2 regions of the Paenibacillus sp. J2R1T-4 genome follow, and region 1 is predicted to be linked to the other one. Evidence: a T-box and tRNA genes for the amino acid it is inferred to sense, from the RefSeq annotation. Region 1 holds a T-box; the other holds one or more tRNA genes.
What was found. The T-box of region 1 lies ahead of leuS (leucine--tRNA ligase). A T-box ahead of a tRNA ligase gene usually reads a tRNA of that ligase, here a tRNA-Leu.

Region 1 (9,303 bases):
ACTCAGCCAATGTTGCCTTGTTGAGATCGAGTTGTTTGGAAGTCCCTTGCTGTTCGGGAGCTTGCTTGTGAATCTCTGGGGTTGTTGAGACTGTTTTTTCAGACGGTTCAGCGGAATTGGCAAAAAGTATGGGAAGCTCATCGTTTCGCAGATGCCAGCCTTCGATCACGGAAGAGGGGATCCAAGGTTTGGTTAAGTACAGAATGATACTTATAAGCACTGCCATGAGCCCAACTGAGCTAACAAATCGTTGCCATCCAAGTGATACGTTCCTCATCCCAACCTCCGCATTTGCGCTATTTTATGTTTTTGCTGCATGACTTCCAGATTTTTGGCATATACATATAAATAATATATGAGCGGTTCTACTGCCTTGGGGCCATGGAAATGTGTGGGAGGGATTCATGATGAAGGTTGGGTTTATCGGGACAGGCAGCATGGGGAGCATTCTTATAGAATCATGGATAAGTTCGGGAGCGCTTCAGCCTGAAGATATATTAGCAAGCAATAGAACGTTAAGCAAAGCAGAACAACTGGCCATCCGGCACCCGGGACTTACGGCCATGAAATCCAATATCCAATTAGCCCAGGAGTCTGATCTTCTTTTCCTATGTATCAAACCAACCGAATACAAAAGAGTGTTGGATGAAATAAAAGGGGTTCTTGTATCCGACCAGATTGTAGTTTCAATTACTAGCCCGGTCATGGTCAAGCATCTGGAAGACTTGCTTAATTGCAAAGTTGTAAAAATGATTCCAAGTATCACCAACTACATGCTTAGCGGTGCAACCTTATGTGTGTACGGTAAACAAGTTACAAAAGAAGACCGGGCTATGCTTCACCAGCTATTCAGCGCAATAAGCTCACCAGTGGAAGTGAAGGAAGATTTCACACGCATTAGCTCTGACTTATCAAGCTGCGGTCCTGCCTTCATATCATTCTTCTTGCAAAAGCTGATTGATGCAGCCGTAGAGGAAACCGGTATTCCGCGTGAAGAAGCTACAAAATTAGCTTGCGAAATGCTGCTTGGAACTGCAAAATTATTAACCGAAGGCGGCTTCACCCCAGATACATTACGGGAACGAGTCTCGGTCCCTGGCGGAATTACTACAGCGGCGATTTCCTTGATGTCAACGGAGCTGAATGGTATGTTCAACCGGCTAATCCAAATAACACACGCCAAGTATTATGAAGATGTGGAAAAGGTTGAGAGTTTATTTTACGGCAAAATAGCCGATTAGACGTTCATATAAAAGGAAAGCTTACCTGCTCAGGAGAGGACGATTGTCTCTGTTCCCGGCGCAGGTAAGCTTTTATTATTGTATAGGATTGAAGCTAGTCGCGTCGCTTAAGCTTTACAGCTGCGAGCCGTTGTTATCCGACAACCAGATTTACAAGCTTGCCTTTGACAGCAATCACTTTGCGTACACTTCTGCCATCAATCGCTTCCTGCACTTTGGCCAGACCAAGGGCTATTTCTTGCATAGCTGCTTCATCCGTATCGTTGGCGATCTGAGCACGCTCAACGATCTTCCCATTGACTTGAATGACAATTTCAACTTCATTATCAACCGTATAAGTCTCATCGTAAGAAGGCCAGTTCGAGTAAGTGATCGATTCCTTACCGCCCAGACGTTCCCACAGCTCTTCGGCCAGATGCGGGGCCAACGGTGATAGCATTTGAGTGAACTGCTTCATAGCTTCCTCAGGAAGTTTGTCTGTTTTGTACGCCTCGTTCACGAAGATCATCAACTGACTGATCGCGGTATTGAAGCGCAGAGCTTCCATGTCTTCCGTGATCTTCTTGATCGTTTTGTGCCAGACGCGTTTGAATGATTCAGATGTATCGGAATCACTTGTAATCTTGGAATTCAAGCTTCCATCGTCTGTTACGATCAATCGCCATACACGGCTAAGGAAACGGAATGAACCTTCTACCCCGTTCGTATTCCAAGGCTTAGTCGCCTCCAATGGACCCATGAACATTTCGTATACACGCAGTGTGTCCGCGCCGAATTCATTAACAATATCGTCCGGGTTTACTACATTGCCGCGTGACTTACTCATTTTTTCCATATTCTCGCCCAGGATCATACCTTGGTTTACTAGCTTGTGGAACGGCTCTTTCGTGTTCACTACACCAAGATCGTAAAGAACCTTGTGCCAGAAACGAGCATATAGCAAATGCAATACTGCATGCTCAGCCCCGCCGATATACAGGTCAACCGGCAGCCATTCCTTCTGCAGTTCATCCGAACAAAGCGCCTGATCATTATGCGGATCGATGAACCGCAAGTAATACCAGCAGCTTCCTGCCCATTGCGGCATTGTGTTCGTCTCGCGGCGAGCAGGCTTCCCAGTCTCAGGATCGACTGTGTTCACCCACTCTGTTACATTCGCAAGCGGCGATTCACCCGTACCTGACGGACGAATCTCATCCACCTCAGGCAGCAGCAACGGCAATTGGTCATAAGGCACCGGCTTCATAGAACCGTCTTCCAGATGAAGAATCGGAATTGGCTCTCCCCAATAACGCTGACGGCTGAATAGCCAATCTCTTAGACGGTAAGTTACCTTGCCCTGTCCTTGGCCATTTACTTCTAACCATTGGATCATCGCAGCAATTCCAGCGGCATTATCCAAATTGTTAAGAATATCGGAGTTCACATGCGGCCCGTCTCCAGCAAATGCTTCCTTGCTTACATCCCCGCCGCTCACTACTTCAATAATCGGCAAATCGAATTGCTTGGCGAACTCCCAGTCTCTCTGATCATGGCCAGGAACGGCCATAATGGCACCTGTACCGTAGCCTCCAAGCACATAGTCTGCAATCCAGATCGGAACTTTGGCCCCATTGACCGGATTGATGGCATAGGCGCCAGTAAATACGCCCGTTTTATCCTTAGCTAGATCTGTTCGCTCCAAATCGCTCTTGCGGGCAGCCTTTTCCTGATAGTCCTTCACAGCGGCAGCTTGTTCAGCTGTTGCGATGACACCAACCAAATCGTGCTCAGGCGCCAATACACAATATGTCGCGCCGAACAGGGTATCTGGACGGGTTGTGAATACCGTCAGTTGTTGCCCATTATGACCTTCCACAGCGAATATAACTTCTGCGCCCTTGGATTTGCCGATCCAGTTGCGCTGCATGTCCTTGATGCTCTCCGACCAATCCAACTCTTCCAGATCCTCAAGCAAGCGTTCAGCGTACTCCGTAATTTTCAATACCCATTGGCGCATCGGCTTGCGAACAACAGGGTGATTGCCTCGTTCACTTAGACCATCGATAACTTCCTCATTGGCCAATACCGTACCTAATGCTGGGCACCAGTTAACAGGCACTTCCGCAACATAGGCCAATCCTTTGTTGTAAAGCTGGATGAAAATCCACTGCGTCCATTTGTAGTAGTCCGGGTCTGTCGTGCTAAGCTCCCGATCCCAGTCGTAGGAGAAACCCAGAGATTTGATCTGTCTGCGAAAGTTATCAATGTTCTTGAATGTAATGTCGCGAGGATGCTGTCCTGTATCAAGCGCATGCTGCTCAGCAGGCAAGCCAAAAGCATCCCAGCCCATCGGATGCAATACATTATAGCCGCGAAGGCGCTTAAATCGGGATACGATGTCCGTGGCCGTATATCCTTCCGGATGACCGACATGCAGTCCGGCACCTGATGGATAAGGAAACATATCCAGCGCATAAAACTTCGGCTTGGAGGACTTCTCCTCCACCTTGAATGTTTTGTTCGCATCCCAGAATTGCTGCCACTTCGGTTCTATCTTCTGTGGGGTGTAACCTTGCTGTTCTCTTTCTTTCACTTGTTCTTGACCCGGCTGTGTCATGACAATCTCGACTCCTTCAGCAACATATTGAAGTTTGTAAACATAAGAAAAACCCCGCGCCTCTAGCATATCGCTAGGGACGAGAGGTTCTAGTTCCCGTGGTACCACCCTAGTTGGTTCAAGACGTACTTCGTCTCAAACCCACTCTGAACCCTTAACGCGGGTATACGATTCGGTTAAATCAACGAATGCGGCTAGAAGCTCCTCTGCAGAGTCTATCCATTCTGTTGAAGTTCACCGTCTGGCTCCAAGGCGAGTTCACTTTTCTCATCTGCCGACTTGCACCAACCGCCGACTCTCTAATGGGATGCAGAAAAATTACTACTCCTGTTCGCTGCCTTACAGTATAAAATCTTCTTGCTATTATACATTTACCAGGAATGTATTGTCAAGCGAGCCCACTGAAACCATGTATCTGACATGTATGGATATGATTTTTAGAACTGCATGCTCAGATAACTTAAGGTACCGAATTCATAACTGCGGTGGATGACCTCAGGTTTACGATTCGGATCCCCGCTTCCGAAGGCAATATATAGTGGCACGAAGTGCTCCGGTCTAGGTACGGCCAGTTTGGCTGATGGGGCAAGCTCCGCATAACGAAACAAGGCTTCTGTATTGTTACTCTGTATATTCTCGATCAACCAATCGTCGAAGCTCACAGCCCAGCTCTCTGGAGTCCCACTTCGATCGCCCCAATTCAGGATGCGTAAATTGTGAACAGTAACTCCGCTGCCGATGACCATAATATCTTGCTCTCCGAGTCCCTTCAGCGCCTCACCGATCTGGTACTGTTCACTCGGATGGAGAAATGGATGAACCGATATTTGCACAACTGGAATATTCGCCTGAGGGTACATACGATGCAGCATGGTCCATGAGCCATGATCGAGCCCTCTAGTTTCGTTGAGCTGCACAGTGATGCCTTTATCTGTAAATCGCTGTGCAACTTCAGCAGCAAGCTTCTTGGAGCCCTTGGCCTTGTATTGAATCGCGTATAAATCAGGTGGGAAGCCTCCGAAGTCATAGATCGTATCGTAAGTATCGTCCGTCGAGGAGATGCTCAGCACTTCACTTTCCCAATGAGCACTGAATATGACGATTGCCTTCGGATTATACTTGGGTCCAAGCTGCTCTAGAAATCTAGTGTATGCTGTGTCTTCAATCGCTGTCATTGGGGAACCGTGCGCTAGAAATAAGGATGGAATCATAGTAGGACACTCCTTTGATATTTACTTATTATATAATAGTTAGTTACTTATTGTTATTTATCCTGAAGTCAGTATACTATCACTCCCCCTGATTGTCAAATGATTGCTTGGACTAAGAAAAATCGCTAGAAAAGTCCTTGGCGGTTGAGTTTAGTTTGGCGCCGAGAGGGCAGAAAGATGGGTTCCAACCGCTGTTGTACTTGAATTCTTTGATTATATTTAATGGTGAGAATCCAAGTACAAAGGCGGACGCTGACGCTTTTCCACTCCATCTTCCTGCCCTTTTCCTGTCTACTTTTTTTAGATAGTTACTTCTCCTATAATGTCAAAAAAGAGGCCTCTCGGCCCCTTAACGACAAATTTACTTTCCATTCCATTCCTGCAGAAACTGTTCCAAGAAACGCTCCATATATTCATGACGCTCCACCGCCAAGCTGCGGCCGGATTCCGTATTCATCCGATCTTTGAGCAGCAACAGCTTCTCATAAAAATGGTTAATTGCTGATTGTCTCCCGCTTCTGTATTCTGCAGCGCTCATTGCTTCCCTTGCTGGATGCTCAGGGTCATACATCAGATGGCCTTTGACGCCTGCGTAAACGAAGGTGCGGGCTATGCCAATGGCACCGATTGCGTCCAGCCGGTCTGCATCTTGAACAATTTGTCCTTCCTGCGTTCGCATCGGGGGGTTGTGTCCGCCGTTATAAGACATCGTAGAAACAATCTCGAAGATATGTTCCCTTGTGTTGTGCGGAATTGGCTGTCTATCCAGCCAGTCGCGAACTTTCCGCTCTCCTGCCTCTTTGGAATCATTCAGCTTCTCGTCTCCAACATCATGAATAAGTGCAGCCAATATACAAGTAAAACGGTCTGCCCTTTCTTTCTCCGCCAGTTCGCTTGACAACCTGGCTACACGTTCAATATGCGGCCAATCATGACCGGAGCGGTCGCTCTCGTGTACCGTTCGGGCGAAGACTTCAGCATCCAGCAACACTTGTTCCAGTTCCTTACTTATCTTAACCACGGCTCAGATCCCCCCTACATTGCGTTACGACGACGTTAACATTAACAGACATCATCCCTTATCCTTTGAGCGCAACAAAAAAAGCCCGTTCGGTCTTCTCATCGGACGGCTGCATCTTAAAGTCGGCGTAACGGAGCACTTGACTGAATCCGCTAGTATACAACTGCTCCTCAATCCAATCCAGCTTATACGCACGTTGTAAGTGGAGCTCATCGATTCGGCGATACGAGCCCGAGCGGTCATCCTTCACGAAGATGGTCAATTCATGCTCAATCTCGAACCGCTCCTCATCGAGCTCACAGGTCCAAATATAGGACACTTCCTCTTCCCGGAGCAGGAAGGGCTGCATTTCGGCATAAGATTGTAACTGAGCTATGGTGTGCATATCGAAGAGGAAAGTGCCGCCCTCATTTAGACCGTTGAACGTTTGACGGAAGGCTTGAATCAACAGCTCAGGCTCCGTCAAATAATTCAAGCAGTCACAGAATGAAATAACGGAGTCTACCGGCTCATGCAGTTCCCATTCGCATATGTCCTGTTGGACCCAATTCAATGCGCCGCCTGCGGCAAATGAAGAGCGGATCCGATGCTGCTCTTCCTTATCGCGAGCTACGGCTAACATATCCTCAGAGAGATCAATCCCAGTGACCTTAAGGCCAATCTGAGCTAACGGAATGGCTATATTACCGGTTCCGCAGCCCAAGTCTACAACCGTAACCGGTTTGCCATGCTCTTCCCAACACTTACTTGCGAATCGTACCCATTGGGGATAGGGCATATCCTCCATTAGTCGGTCATATGTATAGGCGAATTTCTCATAGGCCACTATCGATCACCTTCTATTCTGTTCCTTCTGTCACGGACTCACTATTCTCCACTGCTTTTAGCTTGGTCCAGCTGCCTTGCTGTTCAACTAAGCCGTCTTTCATCAGCTTGCCGATTGCGCGTTTGAATGCACCCTTGCTAATCCCGAATTTCTCGCTGATTATATCGGCAGGGGTCTCGTCTGAATAAGGCATCGAGCCATTAGGCCGCTCTTGCAGGTACGAAAAAATGCGGTCTGCATCTTCAACCTGACCTACATGCTTCGCGGCGCGCATAGACAAGTTCACGCGTCCGTCCTCGCGAACGAAGGTCACACGGCAATTCACTTGCTCGCCAAGCCGCAAGCTGCGCGTGCGTTCGCTCTCGTGGATCATACCGATCGCGCCGAAACCAAGCACTCCGCCGTCGCACAATACGAATGTGCTATCCTGCAGCGTCTTATAGACGCGTGCATCGACCCATTCGTTCCGCCAGGTCGTAGGTGCCGAGAAAGCGTGCTCCGCGAGCTCCCGCTCGCCGGCCAGCTTCGCGGTCAGCCGCCCTTGCTTGTCGTGCGCCAATGTGACGAACACGCGGTCGCCCTTTTTCGGGCGTGCTTCCGTCCACTCGGGCAACTCACGCACCGGCAGCAGAAGCTGCCGGCCGAGTCCCATCTCGAGGAAACAGCCAAAGCGCGGATGGATGTCAGCGACTTCCAGCAATGCTAATTCGCCAAGGCGAATCAACGGCTCCTTCATAGTCGCGGATAAACGATCCTGTGTATCGTGAAACAAGAATACTTCTATTTGATCCCCAACCGCTACAGTCCCAATAACTTCGCTGTAATGCAGCAACACTTCATCGTAACCATCGGTTAAGAAATAACCATTCGGTGATACATCACGCGCAATTTCTAACTTTCTTATCGTTCCAGCTTCTAATGTCATACGATTTCAACCACTTTCGCATCCGACCAGAGCCGTTCAATATTGTAATACTCACGTTCGTCACGATGGAAGACATGAATGACTACATCCCCTAAATCGATTAATACCCATCGCGCGGAATCAAATCCCTCAATTCCCTTTACAGGAATCCCTTTTTCATTGGCTTGCTTGCGAATTTCTGTAGTGATAGATTGAACCTGCACATCTGAATTTCCGTGACAGATTACATAATAATCGGCTACAAGTGAAATCTTTTGCAAATCAAGCACAACCACATTCATCGCTTTTTTATCTTCAGCCGCTTGGACGGCCATATTCATGACTCGCTCCGGTTGTCTGCTCATCCAATATCAACTCCTATCTTTTCTTTGTGCAACAATTTCATCAATCAAACCATTTCGCGCAATCAAGGTTAAGGGATAAATCTTTTTGCCTTTGCTCAGCAGGAACTGGATCGTGGAATTAAAACCAGCCAATAAAGCTTGATCCAGACTATGTTCTGATATCTCCCGAATAGCAGCTACTTCCGGAAAATCTCGTCCTGGTTCCATATAATCTGCTAAACAAACGATTTTATCCAGTAACGTCATTCCTTCCCGCCCGGAAGTATGGTATCGAATCGCATCAAGCACTTCTGAATCGTGAATGCCGAATTCCGCTTGTGCTATTGCAGCAGCTAATGGACCGTGCAGCAGTTGCGGGTCATAGGCTAATACATCCTCCGGTAATTGATAGCTCTGATAAGACTCAACCTGCTTATCAATCGGCCAATACTTACAATAGTCATGAAGCAACGCAGCAAGATCTGCACGTATAGGATCTCCACCGAAACGATTCGCTAACAGCACAGCCGTTGTCCGGACCCCTTGCGTATGGTCCCATCGTCTTGACGGCATCTGCTCCTGGGTTCGCTGAATCAGGGCATCAAGATCAAGATTCATACAATCTAAGCTCCTTTATATAAGCGTACACAGCTTCATGCACCATATAACGAACCGATCGTCCTGATAGACACCGTTTTCTGATATCCGTTGAGGAGAGCTCGATTTGCGGCATTGGCGCCACCTGTACACCCCGTTGAATGAAGTCCGGCAGATGGCTCATATCGATCGAATAACCTGGTCTTTGCAGGCCGATGAACGAAATTTTTTGCAGTATGTCCTCGATACGCACCCAATGGGGCAAATACTGAACCATATCTGCTCCGATGATATAACAAAACCGCACGTTCGGATGACGGCGGCATAATTGGTCTACCGTGTCCACGGTATAAGACGTCCCTTCGCGGACCATCTCCATATCTTCTGCACGAAAATGCGGATGATCCGCTATGGCCAGCTTTAACATTTCCAAGCGCTGCTCAGGTGCTGCTTTGGGTGGATTAGGCTTATGCGGAGGGGTGTATGCGGGCATGAACCATACCTCGTCCAGTCCCGCTTCTTCCCTTGCCCGCTCAGCGGCTAATAGATGACCGATGTGT
Region 2 (9,303 bases), on a different contig from region 1:
GATCGTGCTGCGAGACCCTGCTTATCTGAAGTTGGCAGCTTTATGCTATGAATGGTATCTAGGGCATAATTCATTACAAACGTCTCTAATTGATCCTCAGACCGGGGCTTGCTATGACGGCATCCATTCTACAGGGTTGAACCTTAATCAAGGTTCGGAGAGTATCATCTCCTTCTCTATTGCTCATATGGTGATGCAACATGAATAAATTCGCTACTATTCTTGCAGGCGGGGGCGGGACCCGCTTTTGGCCTTTGTCTAGACAAGAGATCCCGAAGCAGCTTCTGAATATTAGCGGAAACGATATTATGTTAAACGATACGATCGAACGATTCAAAGGTATTATCCCTCAAGAAAATACAGTAATCGTAACGAATCGTTCTCAAGCCGTATTGCTGGAGAGTATTATGCACAGCAGCGTATTGAAACGCAACATTTTGATCGAGCCTGTTGCGCGCAACACGGCTGCAAGCATACTTTTTGCGGCGTTATCCATAGAGAAATCGCACGGAAATTCTTTAATGGTCGTATTGCCTTCGGATCATTATATAACCGATGAAAAACAATTCCGGCTAACATTAGACGAAGCCTGTACAGTAGCAATGGAGACGGACAAAATCGTAACCATCGGAATTAAGCCGACCTTCCCTTCTACGGGTTACGGCTATATCGCCTTTGATAAGGAGCCTATTGCTTCGAATCCTGTTGCTGTATACGAAGTAGCAGAATTTGTAGAAAAGCCGAACTTTCAAAAAGCGCAAGGCTATTTGTCGTCAGGTAATTATTTATGGAATAGTGGTATTTTCATTTGGAAAACATCCGTCATTATTGATAATTTCAAGCGTTATCTGCCTCGCCTGTATAAGACGATGCTTCCACTCAGCGATTATCTAGGTACGGAGCAAGAAGAGGAAATCATCAATCAAATTTATCCGACGCTTCAAAACATTTCGATTGATTACGGCATCCTTGAACGCTCCGATGAGGTCGTTGTTCTATCTGGTCAATTTGGTTGGAATGATATCGGCAGCTGGGATGCGCTTGGCGCGATCTTCCCTCCTGATGAATCGGGCAACATAATAAAAGCGAATCACATGGGCATAGAAACACGCAACACAATCATATATGGAAATGGCAGGCTAATCACGACAATAGGCGTAGACAACTTCATCATTGCAGACACCGGGGATGCGTTATTAATTTGTCCCAAGGACAAAGCGCAGTCTGTCAAAGAAATCGTAGAACTGCTAAAGGAAAAAGGAATGACTGAATATATTTAGGGATTATTAACATTAAAAAAAGGATCATTACAGCAGGAAGCTCCCGCTGCAATGATCCTTTTTTCCACTTTCTTCCGTCCTATTTTCCCTCATATTCCATAGTGGCTTTATCCAGCATGGATTTCCAATTAGCAAAATTCGTCTCCCTGGCAACATGCCGATCAAAAAGTTCATCATCCATGTTTTTGATATCTTCATGTGTCTTTACTTGAAAGTTGCCTTTCTCTACAAACTCTCCAAAACTCTTAAAGCTGGAGTACTTACTCATGAAAGACACATTGAACAAATCGTCTAATGAAATATGATTCGGATCATCTTGAATCGTTTTCTGGCCTTGTAAATCCTTCAGCAGTTCGTCAAATGACATTGGCTTTTGCTTTCTCAAATTACCACCCCTAGATCAGTTTTTATCGATTCCATCCTACTTTGTGGATAACGAAGCCCAAGCGCTTTCAAGCCAGTTATCAAAATCAGCGCCCTTTTCACCTTCGTAGGTATCATATACATCGATTCTCATTTTTTGTAATTTCTCTTTAAACTCTTCAAACGAATGACCTACTGGCAAGCTTTTCTTAATCCTTACCAATATTTTAGTAACTCCTTTAATCAAGTCACCCTTTTTCTTTGGCGGTAATTTCACATCTTCACCGAAAGCTCTGAGTTTATGGAAAGCAGCCTCTTGAATTTTATACACGGCATCGTTTTCCATAAGACGAGTTAGTACATCAATGGTTTGTTTGTGATTCCATTGACCCAATTGTTCCACAGCCTCTAAACGTTCTCTCCAATTGGAAGTTCGATTCGCAGATATTTTTAACTGTTCATAATTTGCAGGCAATTCATTTTTTACTTCATTTTTACCCAAGCGATCACATCCCGTTCTATTTATTATTGAAAAGCATTAGCTGATTGCCCTAGTTGTCGGATTTGTCACCTTTAGGATTACTGGAAGATGCAGCGCCATCCTGATTTTTAGTGCCTTTGCTTTTATAAGGTTTGGGTGCGCTTTTTGCTCTGATAGCACTTGCTTGCCATCGGTTCCAGCCTTTTTTGTCTGTTCCCCTGCCTGTTCCGCCCTTGCCTTTTGCTTTACTCAAAAAATCACTCCATTAATGTGACTTAACTCCAAATTAACAATATCAATCAAACATTACACTACAGAATGCAAGAAAAGAAGCCTTAAACATCCAGGCTTCTCTCTTCTAACATATGATGCGGTCGAGAGGACTCGAACCTCCACGGCTGTTACACCACTAGAACCTGAATCTAGCGCGTCTGCCAATTCCGCCACGACCGCACATCTGAATAATCAGCGACAAGAAACAATATAACACAGGCAAACGATCGATGTCAACATGCTAGTTAGTATGCATTTGTAGGTTTCCCACTTTACTTACAACGCGTTTGCTTTTTATTCCCGTGTCGCTCTGCGTGCCATCTCAGCCTTATAAGCGAGCGTCGCTTGCTTGCCTGCTTCGTACACCGTCCTGCCGATCAGATACCCCAGGCGTGTAGCGGTTCCCGCGTAGGAGTAGCTCCGGCCTCGATCTGTAGCTGCGATCACTACCGCATCCGTCGAAGTGCCTGTAGCGATCCGGCCTTCAGCTCCGGCCGTTATGTTCAGATCCTGCAACAATGCCGCCTTGGCTTCCGTTACTGTTATCACCGCATTCACCATGGCTGCATCATTCAATTGGCCGTCAATTACAACGATGCAATTGATCGTGCCCGGGAAGAGTAAATCCACATCCACTGCGTCCCCAGCCCTTGCAGGATTGCCTAGGCCGACCGTAACCCAAGAGCATACGGTTAACTCTCCCAAGCTCATTTCGCTGAATCCAGCATGATCGACCCAAGCGGCGGTCAACATACCGACTGAATCGATAGACGAGAAGCCGACAGCATCCAGAAACGACTGCATCTCCGATGGCGGATCGTCGCACATATACGACTTCGGCACTTGACGATTAATCAGATTCCTATGATAACCGAATCCACCACCCCAAATGGAAGAATTCAAGGTTCTTAAAGGTGTCTCAGAGCTGATACATAACATAGGATTTTCCGAATTAGGAATCAGCCCATACCGTATACCTGGGATAGACTTCCATCCCTTTTCCGTTTCTTGCAACATTACTTCTTCCCCCTGCTCTAGGATACCCCAATCTTCTCAATCTAACTCAGGCGGAGTACGCTTCTGATCTGTGGATTGATATACATGGCTCCTGGATAACTTGACGATCTTGCGATTAGATTTGCGCACCATGACCGTCTCGTCATCCCAAGCGACAACATGGCCTCTTACATCATTCTCAGGCTCTGAGTCTCTGACAACTCTGATCTTGGTTCCAGTTAATCGATATTCATCCAACTGCTCGTCCGTAATCATAAGAACATCCACCTCCAAAATTGCTTGTCTTGATCTATTCTGAATAATAAAAACATACAAAAAACGAACAGGAACATTAGCGATGTCGCCGCTCGTCCTGCTCGCTTGTCTATATGGTCAACCTACTATTTCTTTGGAATCGTTCTTCTCGAACCATTCGTCCAGCACCTTGCTCGACATGACGCGGCTCTCTATATAATCGATCTGCTGTTGAGTAAACTGCGGAGTCCATTCAATAGAAAGCTCCTTGGACATCTTGACAACCGTAAGCAATTCCGACCATGCGACATAGCGCTTATACCAGAAAAATTGCGGATGCTCAATCATATAAGGATATAAATCGTCAAACTCAGTATGCTTGCAGTCGAGTGCGCGTTCAAAGTGAACCTTGGCTTCGGACAACTTGGTCATCATGTAATCGGTAGATAGTTGTTGTTGATTCCCCATACCGACCGCCTCCTCTCTATCGCTCACCCTCATTATAAATGAAAATACGCTTGGAGGGAAGGTTCCAATTCATCACAATTCGATTCTAGCCCTATTAGACGAACTGAACCTCTCCCTGTTCCAGTGAACGAATCCTTACTAAGGACTCTACCCGAATTCCGCTTTCCCGAATCGTTCTAGCTCCAGCTTGGAAGCTTTTCTCGATGACGATCCCGAGTCCCACTAAAGTTGCACCCGATCGCTCGATGACCCGTATAAGACCTCTAGCGGCATCTCCATTCGCGATTATATCATCAATAAGCAATACCCGATCCTCGGCGCCTAACACACTTTTGGAAACCAGAATATCCGTAACAATGCCCTTAGTAAAAGAAGGTACCCGCTCTGCATACACTTCTGTCTCGGTTGTTAAAGTTTTCTTCCTGCGGGCAAATACCAACGGCACTCCCAATTCAAGTGCTGTGGCGAAACCAACAGTAATTCCGGATGATTCTATAGTCAACACCTTGGTAATCGATTCCTCACGATACAACCTTGCGAATTCCTTGCCCATCTCCATAATGAAAGGAGGATCAACCTGATGATTCAATACCGTATCCAAGTTCAGAACCTGGTTGTTAATAACCGTCCCGTCTCGGACAATTCGTCTTTTCAATTCTTCCATGTGACTCCTCCTCAACCTTGTGCGGTCGCAAACTTTCCTTTCAGATAAAGTACCATATTCATGAAACAACATTCAAGAGCAAGGGATATTAAGTTTTATAAAAAAGCATGAAAAAGATGCAACTATTTTCCAGTTCAAACCGTCTATATTAGTATTAGTGTATCGCGAGTTAAGAATTCCAGCCGATTTTGGGAGCAATTGGACTTTGCCCGTCATCCTTTTGAAAGGTATGATGGATGAGCTGTACATAACAAATAACCCCTAGACTAGAGAGAAGCTTTAATCGGAGAAGGAGACTTCCTATGAGAAAGAACTATGTTGTGCAGATGACTGTCGCCGCCCTGCTAGGGATTACTATCGTGACCGCAGCTTGCAGCAGTGAACAATCACAGGATCCAGCAGACACAGTAATAAAAGATCATACGATAACTCCAACGACTCAACCGCCAGCTAATTCGCAAGTTAATTCCTCTTCGCCCACACCTGGTTCAGAAATCCCGGTTACCGACCCAACTGCGACACCTGGCAGCGGTTCTAATAATGAACAGGGCGTGCAGCAAGGCAAGCATGTTGCGACCTCATCCGATCAGCCTGTTACGGAAAACAAAATCACTGAATCACCCATTCAACCTTATACGGTCAACAAGCCTGCATTAAAAGGAATCAGCATTAACGACAATATAGCTGTTGTCACTCAATTAGCCGGCAAGCCTATAGATGAGTACTCCATGGATGACGAGATGGACCCGATTCAAATACACGAATATAAAGGGTATATTGTAGGCTTCAACAAACTTGGAAAAGTACAATTTGTAGAGATTACTTCTAAGGATATTGAGACGGGATTGAATGGTTTCCGGTTAGGAAGCAACGTTAAGGATGCTCAAAAGGCACTAGGGAAACCCGATATGAGTAGTAAATACGCTTTATCCTACAAAAATGACGGAACGATTCTGAAGCTGGATGTCGATCCGGTTACCCAGAACTGTTTATCGATTAAGCTGTTTGCGGAATCCAAATAATCCAGCCTGTATACAGAACCCCCTCGCCTTGTTAAGGCGAAGGGGTTCTTCCTGTTATCTAGCCGCATGTTTTTTCTTCCTGCGAATCCGCAAGTATAAGATTAAGGCCAACAAGCATACCACAATGGCAATGGCCAACCCGCGCCCCAAATACACGTGCACCAGATTGACGACCTTCTCCCAATTCCGCCCGATGATTCGACCTAATGTAACGAAAGTAAAACACCACACTAGGGCTCCGCTTCCAGCGAATACTACATACCGTAAGAAACGAATACCGCTCATTCCAGCCAAGTAGCAAGTCAGATGCCGAACACCGGGAACGAAATAGCCGAACGTAATAGCCCAAACCCCATGTTTGAGAAACCACTTCTCCCCTTTTACCAGACGGGACGGAGTCAGACCGAACCATTTGCCGTAACGATCCAGGAACGGCTTCCCGACCCGTCGTCCGATCCAATAACTGATTAACATCCCTGACATACTCCCGGCGAAGCTGACGGCTACCGAGATCGCGAAGTTCATATGACCATAGGCAGTTAGAGAGCCTACGAATGTCATCAACGTCTCGTCAGGTATAGGCAGCCCTATTATGCCAAGCGCCAATAACCCGAATAAAGCCATATATCGATAGGTCCATATTAGATCCAATAACATTTGCTGCACTGAACGCACTCTCCGCAGTCAAGTTAGATTCATGCCCGTATTATAAAAGATCGGCAGACGATGTGCAAACCGCATCCCGGAATGTTGTCCTTTTTTCAGTCGTCGTAACATAACTTGTACTAACCGGGATATATGCCCCTGGAGAGGAAAGGACGTGCTTGCTAACATGAAGTCTTGGGGAAAGATACTGCAAATTGCCTTTACTTACATAGGTACCGTTGTGGGGGCTGGCTTCGCGACTGGTCAAGAGATTTTGCAATTTTTCAGCCGTTACGGATGGATGGCTACGATGACGATTATGTTGGCCGGTCTATTATTTATATGGCTCGGCACCAAAGTGATGCTGTTGGCCCATCAAATAAAAGCAAGCTCCTATGAGGATTTGAATCGTCACTTATTCGGAGATAAGCTCGGCCGTGCCTTCAGCTTGTTCTCTCTTGTCGTTCTGTTCGGAATTAATGCAGTCATGCTCGCAGGTGCCGGCTCCGTATTCAACCAGCATTTCAATCTGCCCTATCAATATGGGCTTCTATTCACCCTGCTACTTGCTTTTTTCGTTATCACTGGTGGATTAAAAGCTTTAATGGCAGTTAACATGTTCGTGGTGCCCACGATGTTTATATTCAGTATTCTGATGGTCGCAGCTGCCTTCCACTCCCCTAATGCAAGCAATTGGCTTACGTTGTCTACGGATTATAATCCCGTTCGGATCTGGACGGCTCCGCTGCTCTATGTCGCATTTAACTTGGCAACCGCCCAAGCAGTGCTTGTCCCATTAGGGGCTGCAACCAAAAACCCGCTTCACTTGAAGCGGGGCGGTTGGATCGGCGGGATTGGCATAAGCCTGATGCTGCTGGGTGGACACTTTGCTTTGTCTTCACAGCTGCCTGGTATTACTCAATATGAAATCCCAATGACTCATCTTATCGCAAGACTCGGTCAAGGCATTCAGCTTGCTTTTGTCGGAGTCATCTTCAGTGAAATATTCACAACGCTTATCGCCAATGTTTATGGACTAACCTTGCAGTTGCAGCAGAGAAGCCGACTACCTTACAAAACGATTGTTATCGGAATTTTATTATGCAGCTATGCAGTAGGCCAAATAGGCTTCAGCACATTGCTGTCGACCCTATATCCCATTTTTGGCATGATCAGCATGATATGGTTCGTTCAGATGCTTCGCCCGCTGAGCATGACTTCCTCCCGCTAACCAGAGAAGGCTGATCACTCGAATCGTCGAGAACAACATCCCGAGTATGCAGAAGATGAAGCCGCATAACAAGTAGCCATAATGATAGGGAGGAAACTGGTACTGGTCCACTACCTTGGAAATGGCTATGAGATCGACAAGCAGGAAGACGGCTCCGCAGCCGAACAAGATCAGGACGGTCCAGTCCCACACCATCCAACGCTGAAGCAGATTTCGTGAACGCTCCATGGGATAACTCTCCTGGGCTTGGGATTCTGACCCTTCTTGCTCTACTGAGCTCCCCTTCCGGTCCTGATATACATACCATGCGGTGAACAAAGCCACAATCGTGACAAACAACCCTACAAGACTTGCGAATATAGCGAGCGACGTATTCATGTTCTATTCATTCTCCCTTCCTTAATGTCGGCCTAGCAGATACACTAACAACCAAGTCATAGCAAATGCTGCTGGTGCAACGGACCAGAGAATAGCAACCATGATGGAATCCGAAATGCGGAAAGCCGGCTTCCAAGCCGTACGTTCTAGTAAACGCACCCAGGCTGCAGCGTCTTTCCCGGCATTGTCATGTCGGTTGATGTGCGCTTTACCTTTCTCACCGACTTCCATGCGGCCCTTCTTCCAACCGATTTGATAAGTGATTTCTCGTTTGTTAGGCTGTTTGGGATCCACGGGTTGCATGAGGTGCCCTCCTTCAATCTATATGTATGAACCTTTGTCCTGCGATATTTATGAAATTGGTATTCCTTTCATTGTACTACACCTCTCCTCCTTATTGTAGTATGATACGAGAAGCTACCGAGCTTGACACTCCATGACCAGCTTCACTCGTCAGCTCATAAGAAGCTCTCAACATTTACTAACGAGAGGAATTTGTATCTATGATGTGGTTACTTTACGCTGCGCTTGCTGCTGTTTGCTTCGGTATGCGCGGTATTCTATATCACTGGATGTCGCAGAAACCGGCTGATCGAAGTTTGTTATTGCTCGGAGTGTATGTGTCCGGGGCCATTATATCCATTCTGGGTGCCTTTGTGTTCCATCATAAATGGAATGCAGCTGTTTGGATGGGTTTAGTAATGGGTGTATTCTCATTTATCTCCAATGCGGCTATGTTCAGAGGCTTTGCCGTTGGAAAAGCATCATTAGTCGCCATATTCACAGCGCTGACCCCTATAGTAGTAGTTGGCTTATCCTATGGCTTTTGGGGCGAGACACTCAATTTGCCGCAAAGTGCTGCCTTTATCGTCATACTGGCCGGGATCATTATGATCCGATATTCCAATGACATATCCTTCTCAAATTTAAAAGGCGCCCAGTGGGCGCTTTTGGCAATGGTTACTTTTGGCATAACAGACGTGGCGTCCAAGCAAGCCATGTTGTGGGAGGCTGATAAGCTCCCTACTCTGTTTGCGATGTATGCCACTGGTTCCGTGTTGTTCTTCATAGAATGGTTGCGCAATGCGCATAAGGTCCGAAGAGTGGCCAAACGTTACATCGCAGAATCTGCAGCAGCCTCAGAGGGAAATGTGGTCAGTCCCTCTGAAGGAGTCGCGGAACAAGCCTCTGTCCCGCTGCTATGGAAGAATGGCAAGACCTTGCTAGTAGGGATGGGAGTCGGAATA

Region 2: it has a tRNA-Leu gene. The T-box ahead of leuS (leucine--tRNA ligase) is inferred to sense a tRNA for this amino acid. The anticodon was not compared.

What each region holds. Positions count from the first base shown of each region.
Region 1 is NZ_JCAUBA010000006.1:252,909-262,211, forward strand. Features, by position in the region: gene AC58QD_RS13245 (ComEA family DNA-binding protein) at 1-277, opposite strand, end outside; gene comER (late competence protein ComER) at 408-1,241, shown strand; gene leuS (leucine--tRNA ligase) at 1,375-3,840, opposite strand; T-box leader at 3,913-4,184, opposite strand; gene AC58QD_RS13260 (dioxygenase family protein) at 4,278-5,051, opposite strand; gene AC58QD_RS13265 (HD domain-containing protein) at 5,413-6,072, opposite strand; gene AC58QD_RS13270 (class I SAM-dependent DNA methyltransferase) at 6,131-6,901, opposite strand; gene AC58QD_RS13275 (CvfB family protein) at 6,912-7,823, opposite strand; gene rsfS (ribosome silencing factor) at 7,820-8,167, opposite strand; gene yqeK (bis(5'-nucleosyl)-tetraphosphatase (symmetrical) YqeK) at 8,174-8,764, opposite strand; gene AC58QD_RS13290 (nicotinate-nucleotide adenylyltransferase) at 8,754-9,303, opposite strand, start outside.
Region 2 is NZ_JCAUBA010000034.1:41,187-50,489, forward strand. Features, by position in the region: gene AC58QD_RS31645 (glycosyltransferase) at 1-208, shown strand, start outside; gene AC58QD_RS31650 (mannose-1-phosphate guanylyltransferase) at 201-1,280, shown strand; gene AC58QD_RS31655 (hypothetical protein) at 1,360-1,647, opposite strand; gene AC58QD_RS31660 (HEAT repeat domain-containing protein) at 1,702-2,145, opposite strand; gene AC58QD_RS31665 (DUF3934 family protein) at 2,195-2,377, opposite strand; tRNA gene AC58QD_RS31670 (tRNA-Leu) at 2,494-2,577, opposite strand; gene AC58QD_RS31675 (adenosylcobinamide amidohydrolase) at 2,692-3,414, opposite strand; gene AC58QD_RS31680 (hypothetical protein) at 3,451-3,669, opposite strand; gene AC58QD_RS31685 (hypothetical protein) at 3,787-4,116, opposite strand; gene AC58QD_RS31690 (xanthine phosphoribosyltransferase) at 4,211-4,780, opposite strand; gene AC58QD_RS31695 (hypothetical protein) at 5,083-5,802, shown strand; gene AC58QD_RS31700 (DedA family protein) at 5,857-6,459, opposite strand; gene AC58QD_RS31705 (YkvI family membrane protein) at 6,635-7,678, shown strand; gene AC58QD_RS31710 (hypothetical protein) at 7,598-8,056, opposite strand; gene AC58QD_RS31715 (hypothetical protein) at 8,078-8,359, opposite strand; gene AC58QD_RS31720 (DMT family transporter) at 8,560-9,303, shown strand, end outside.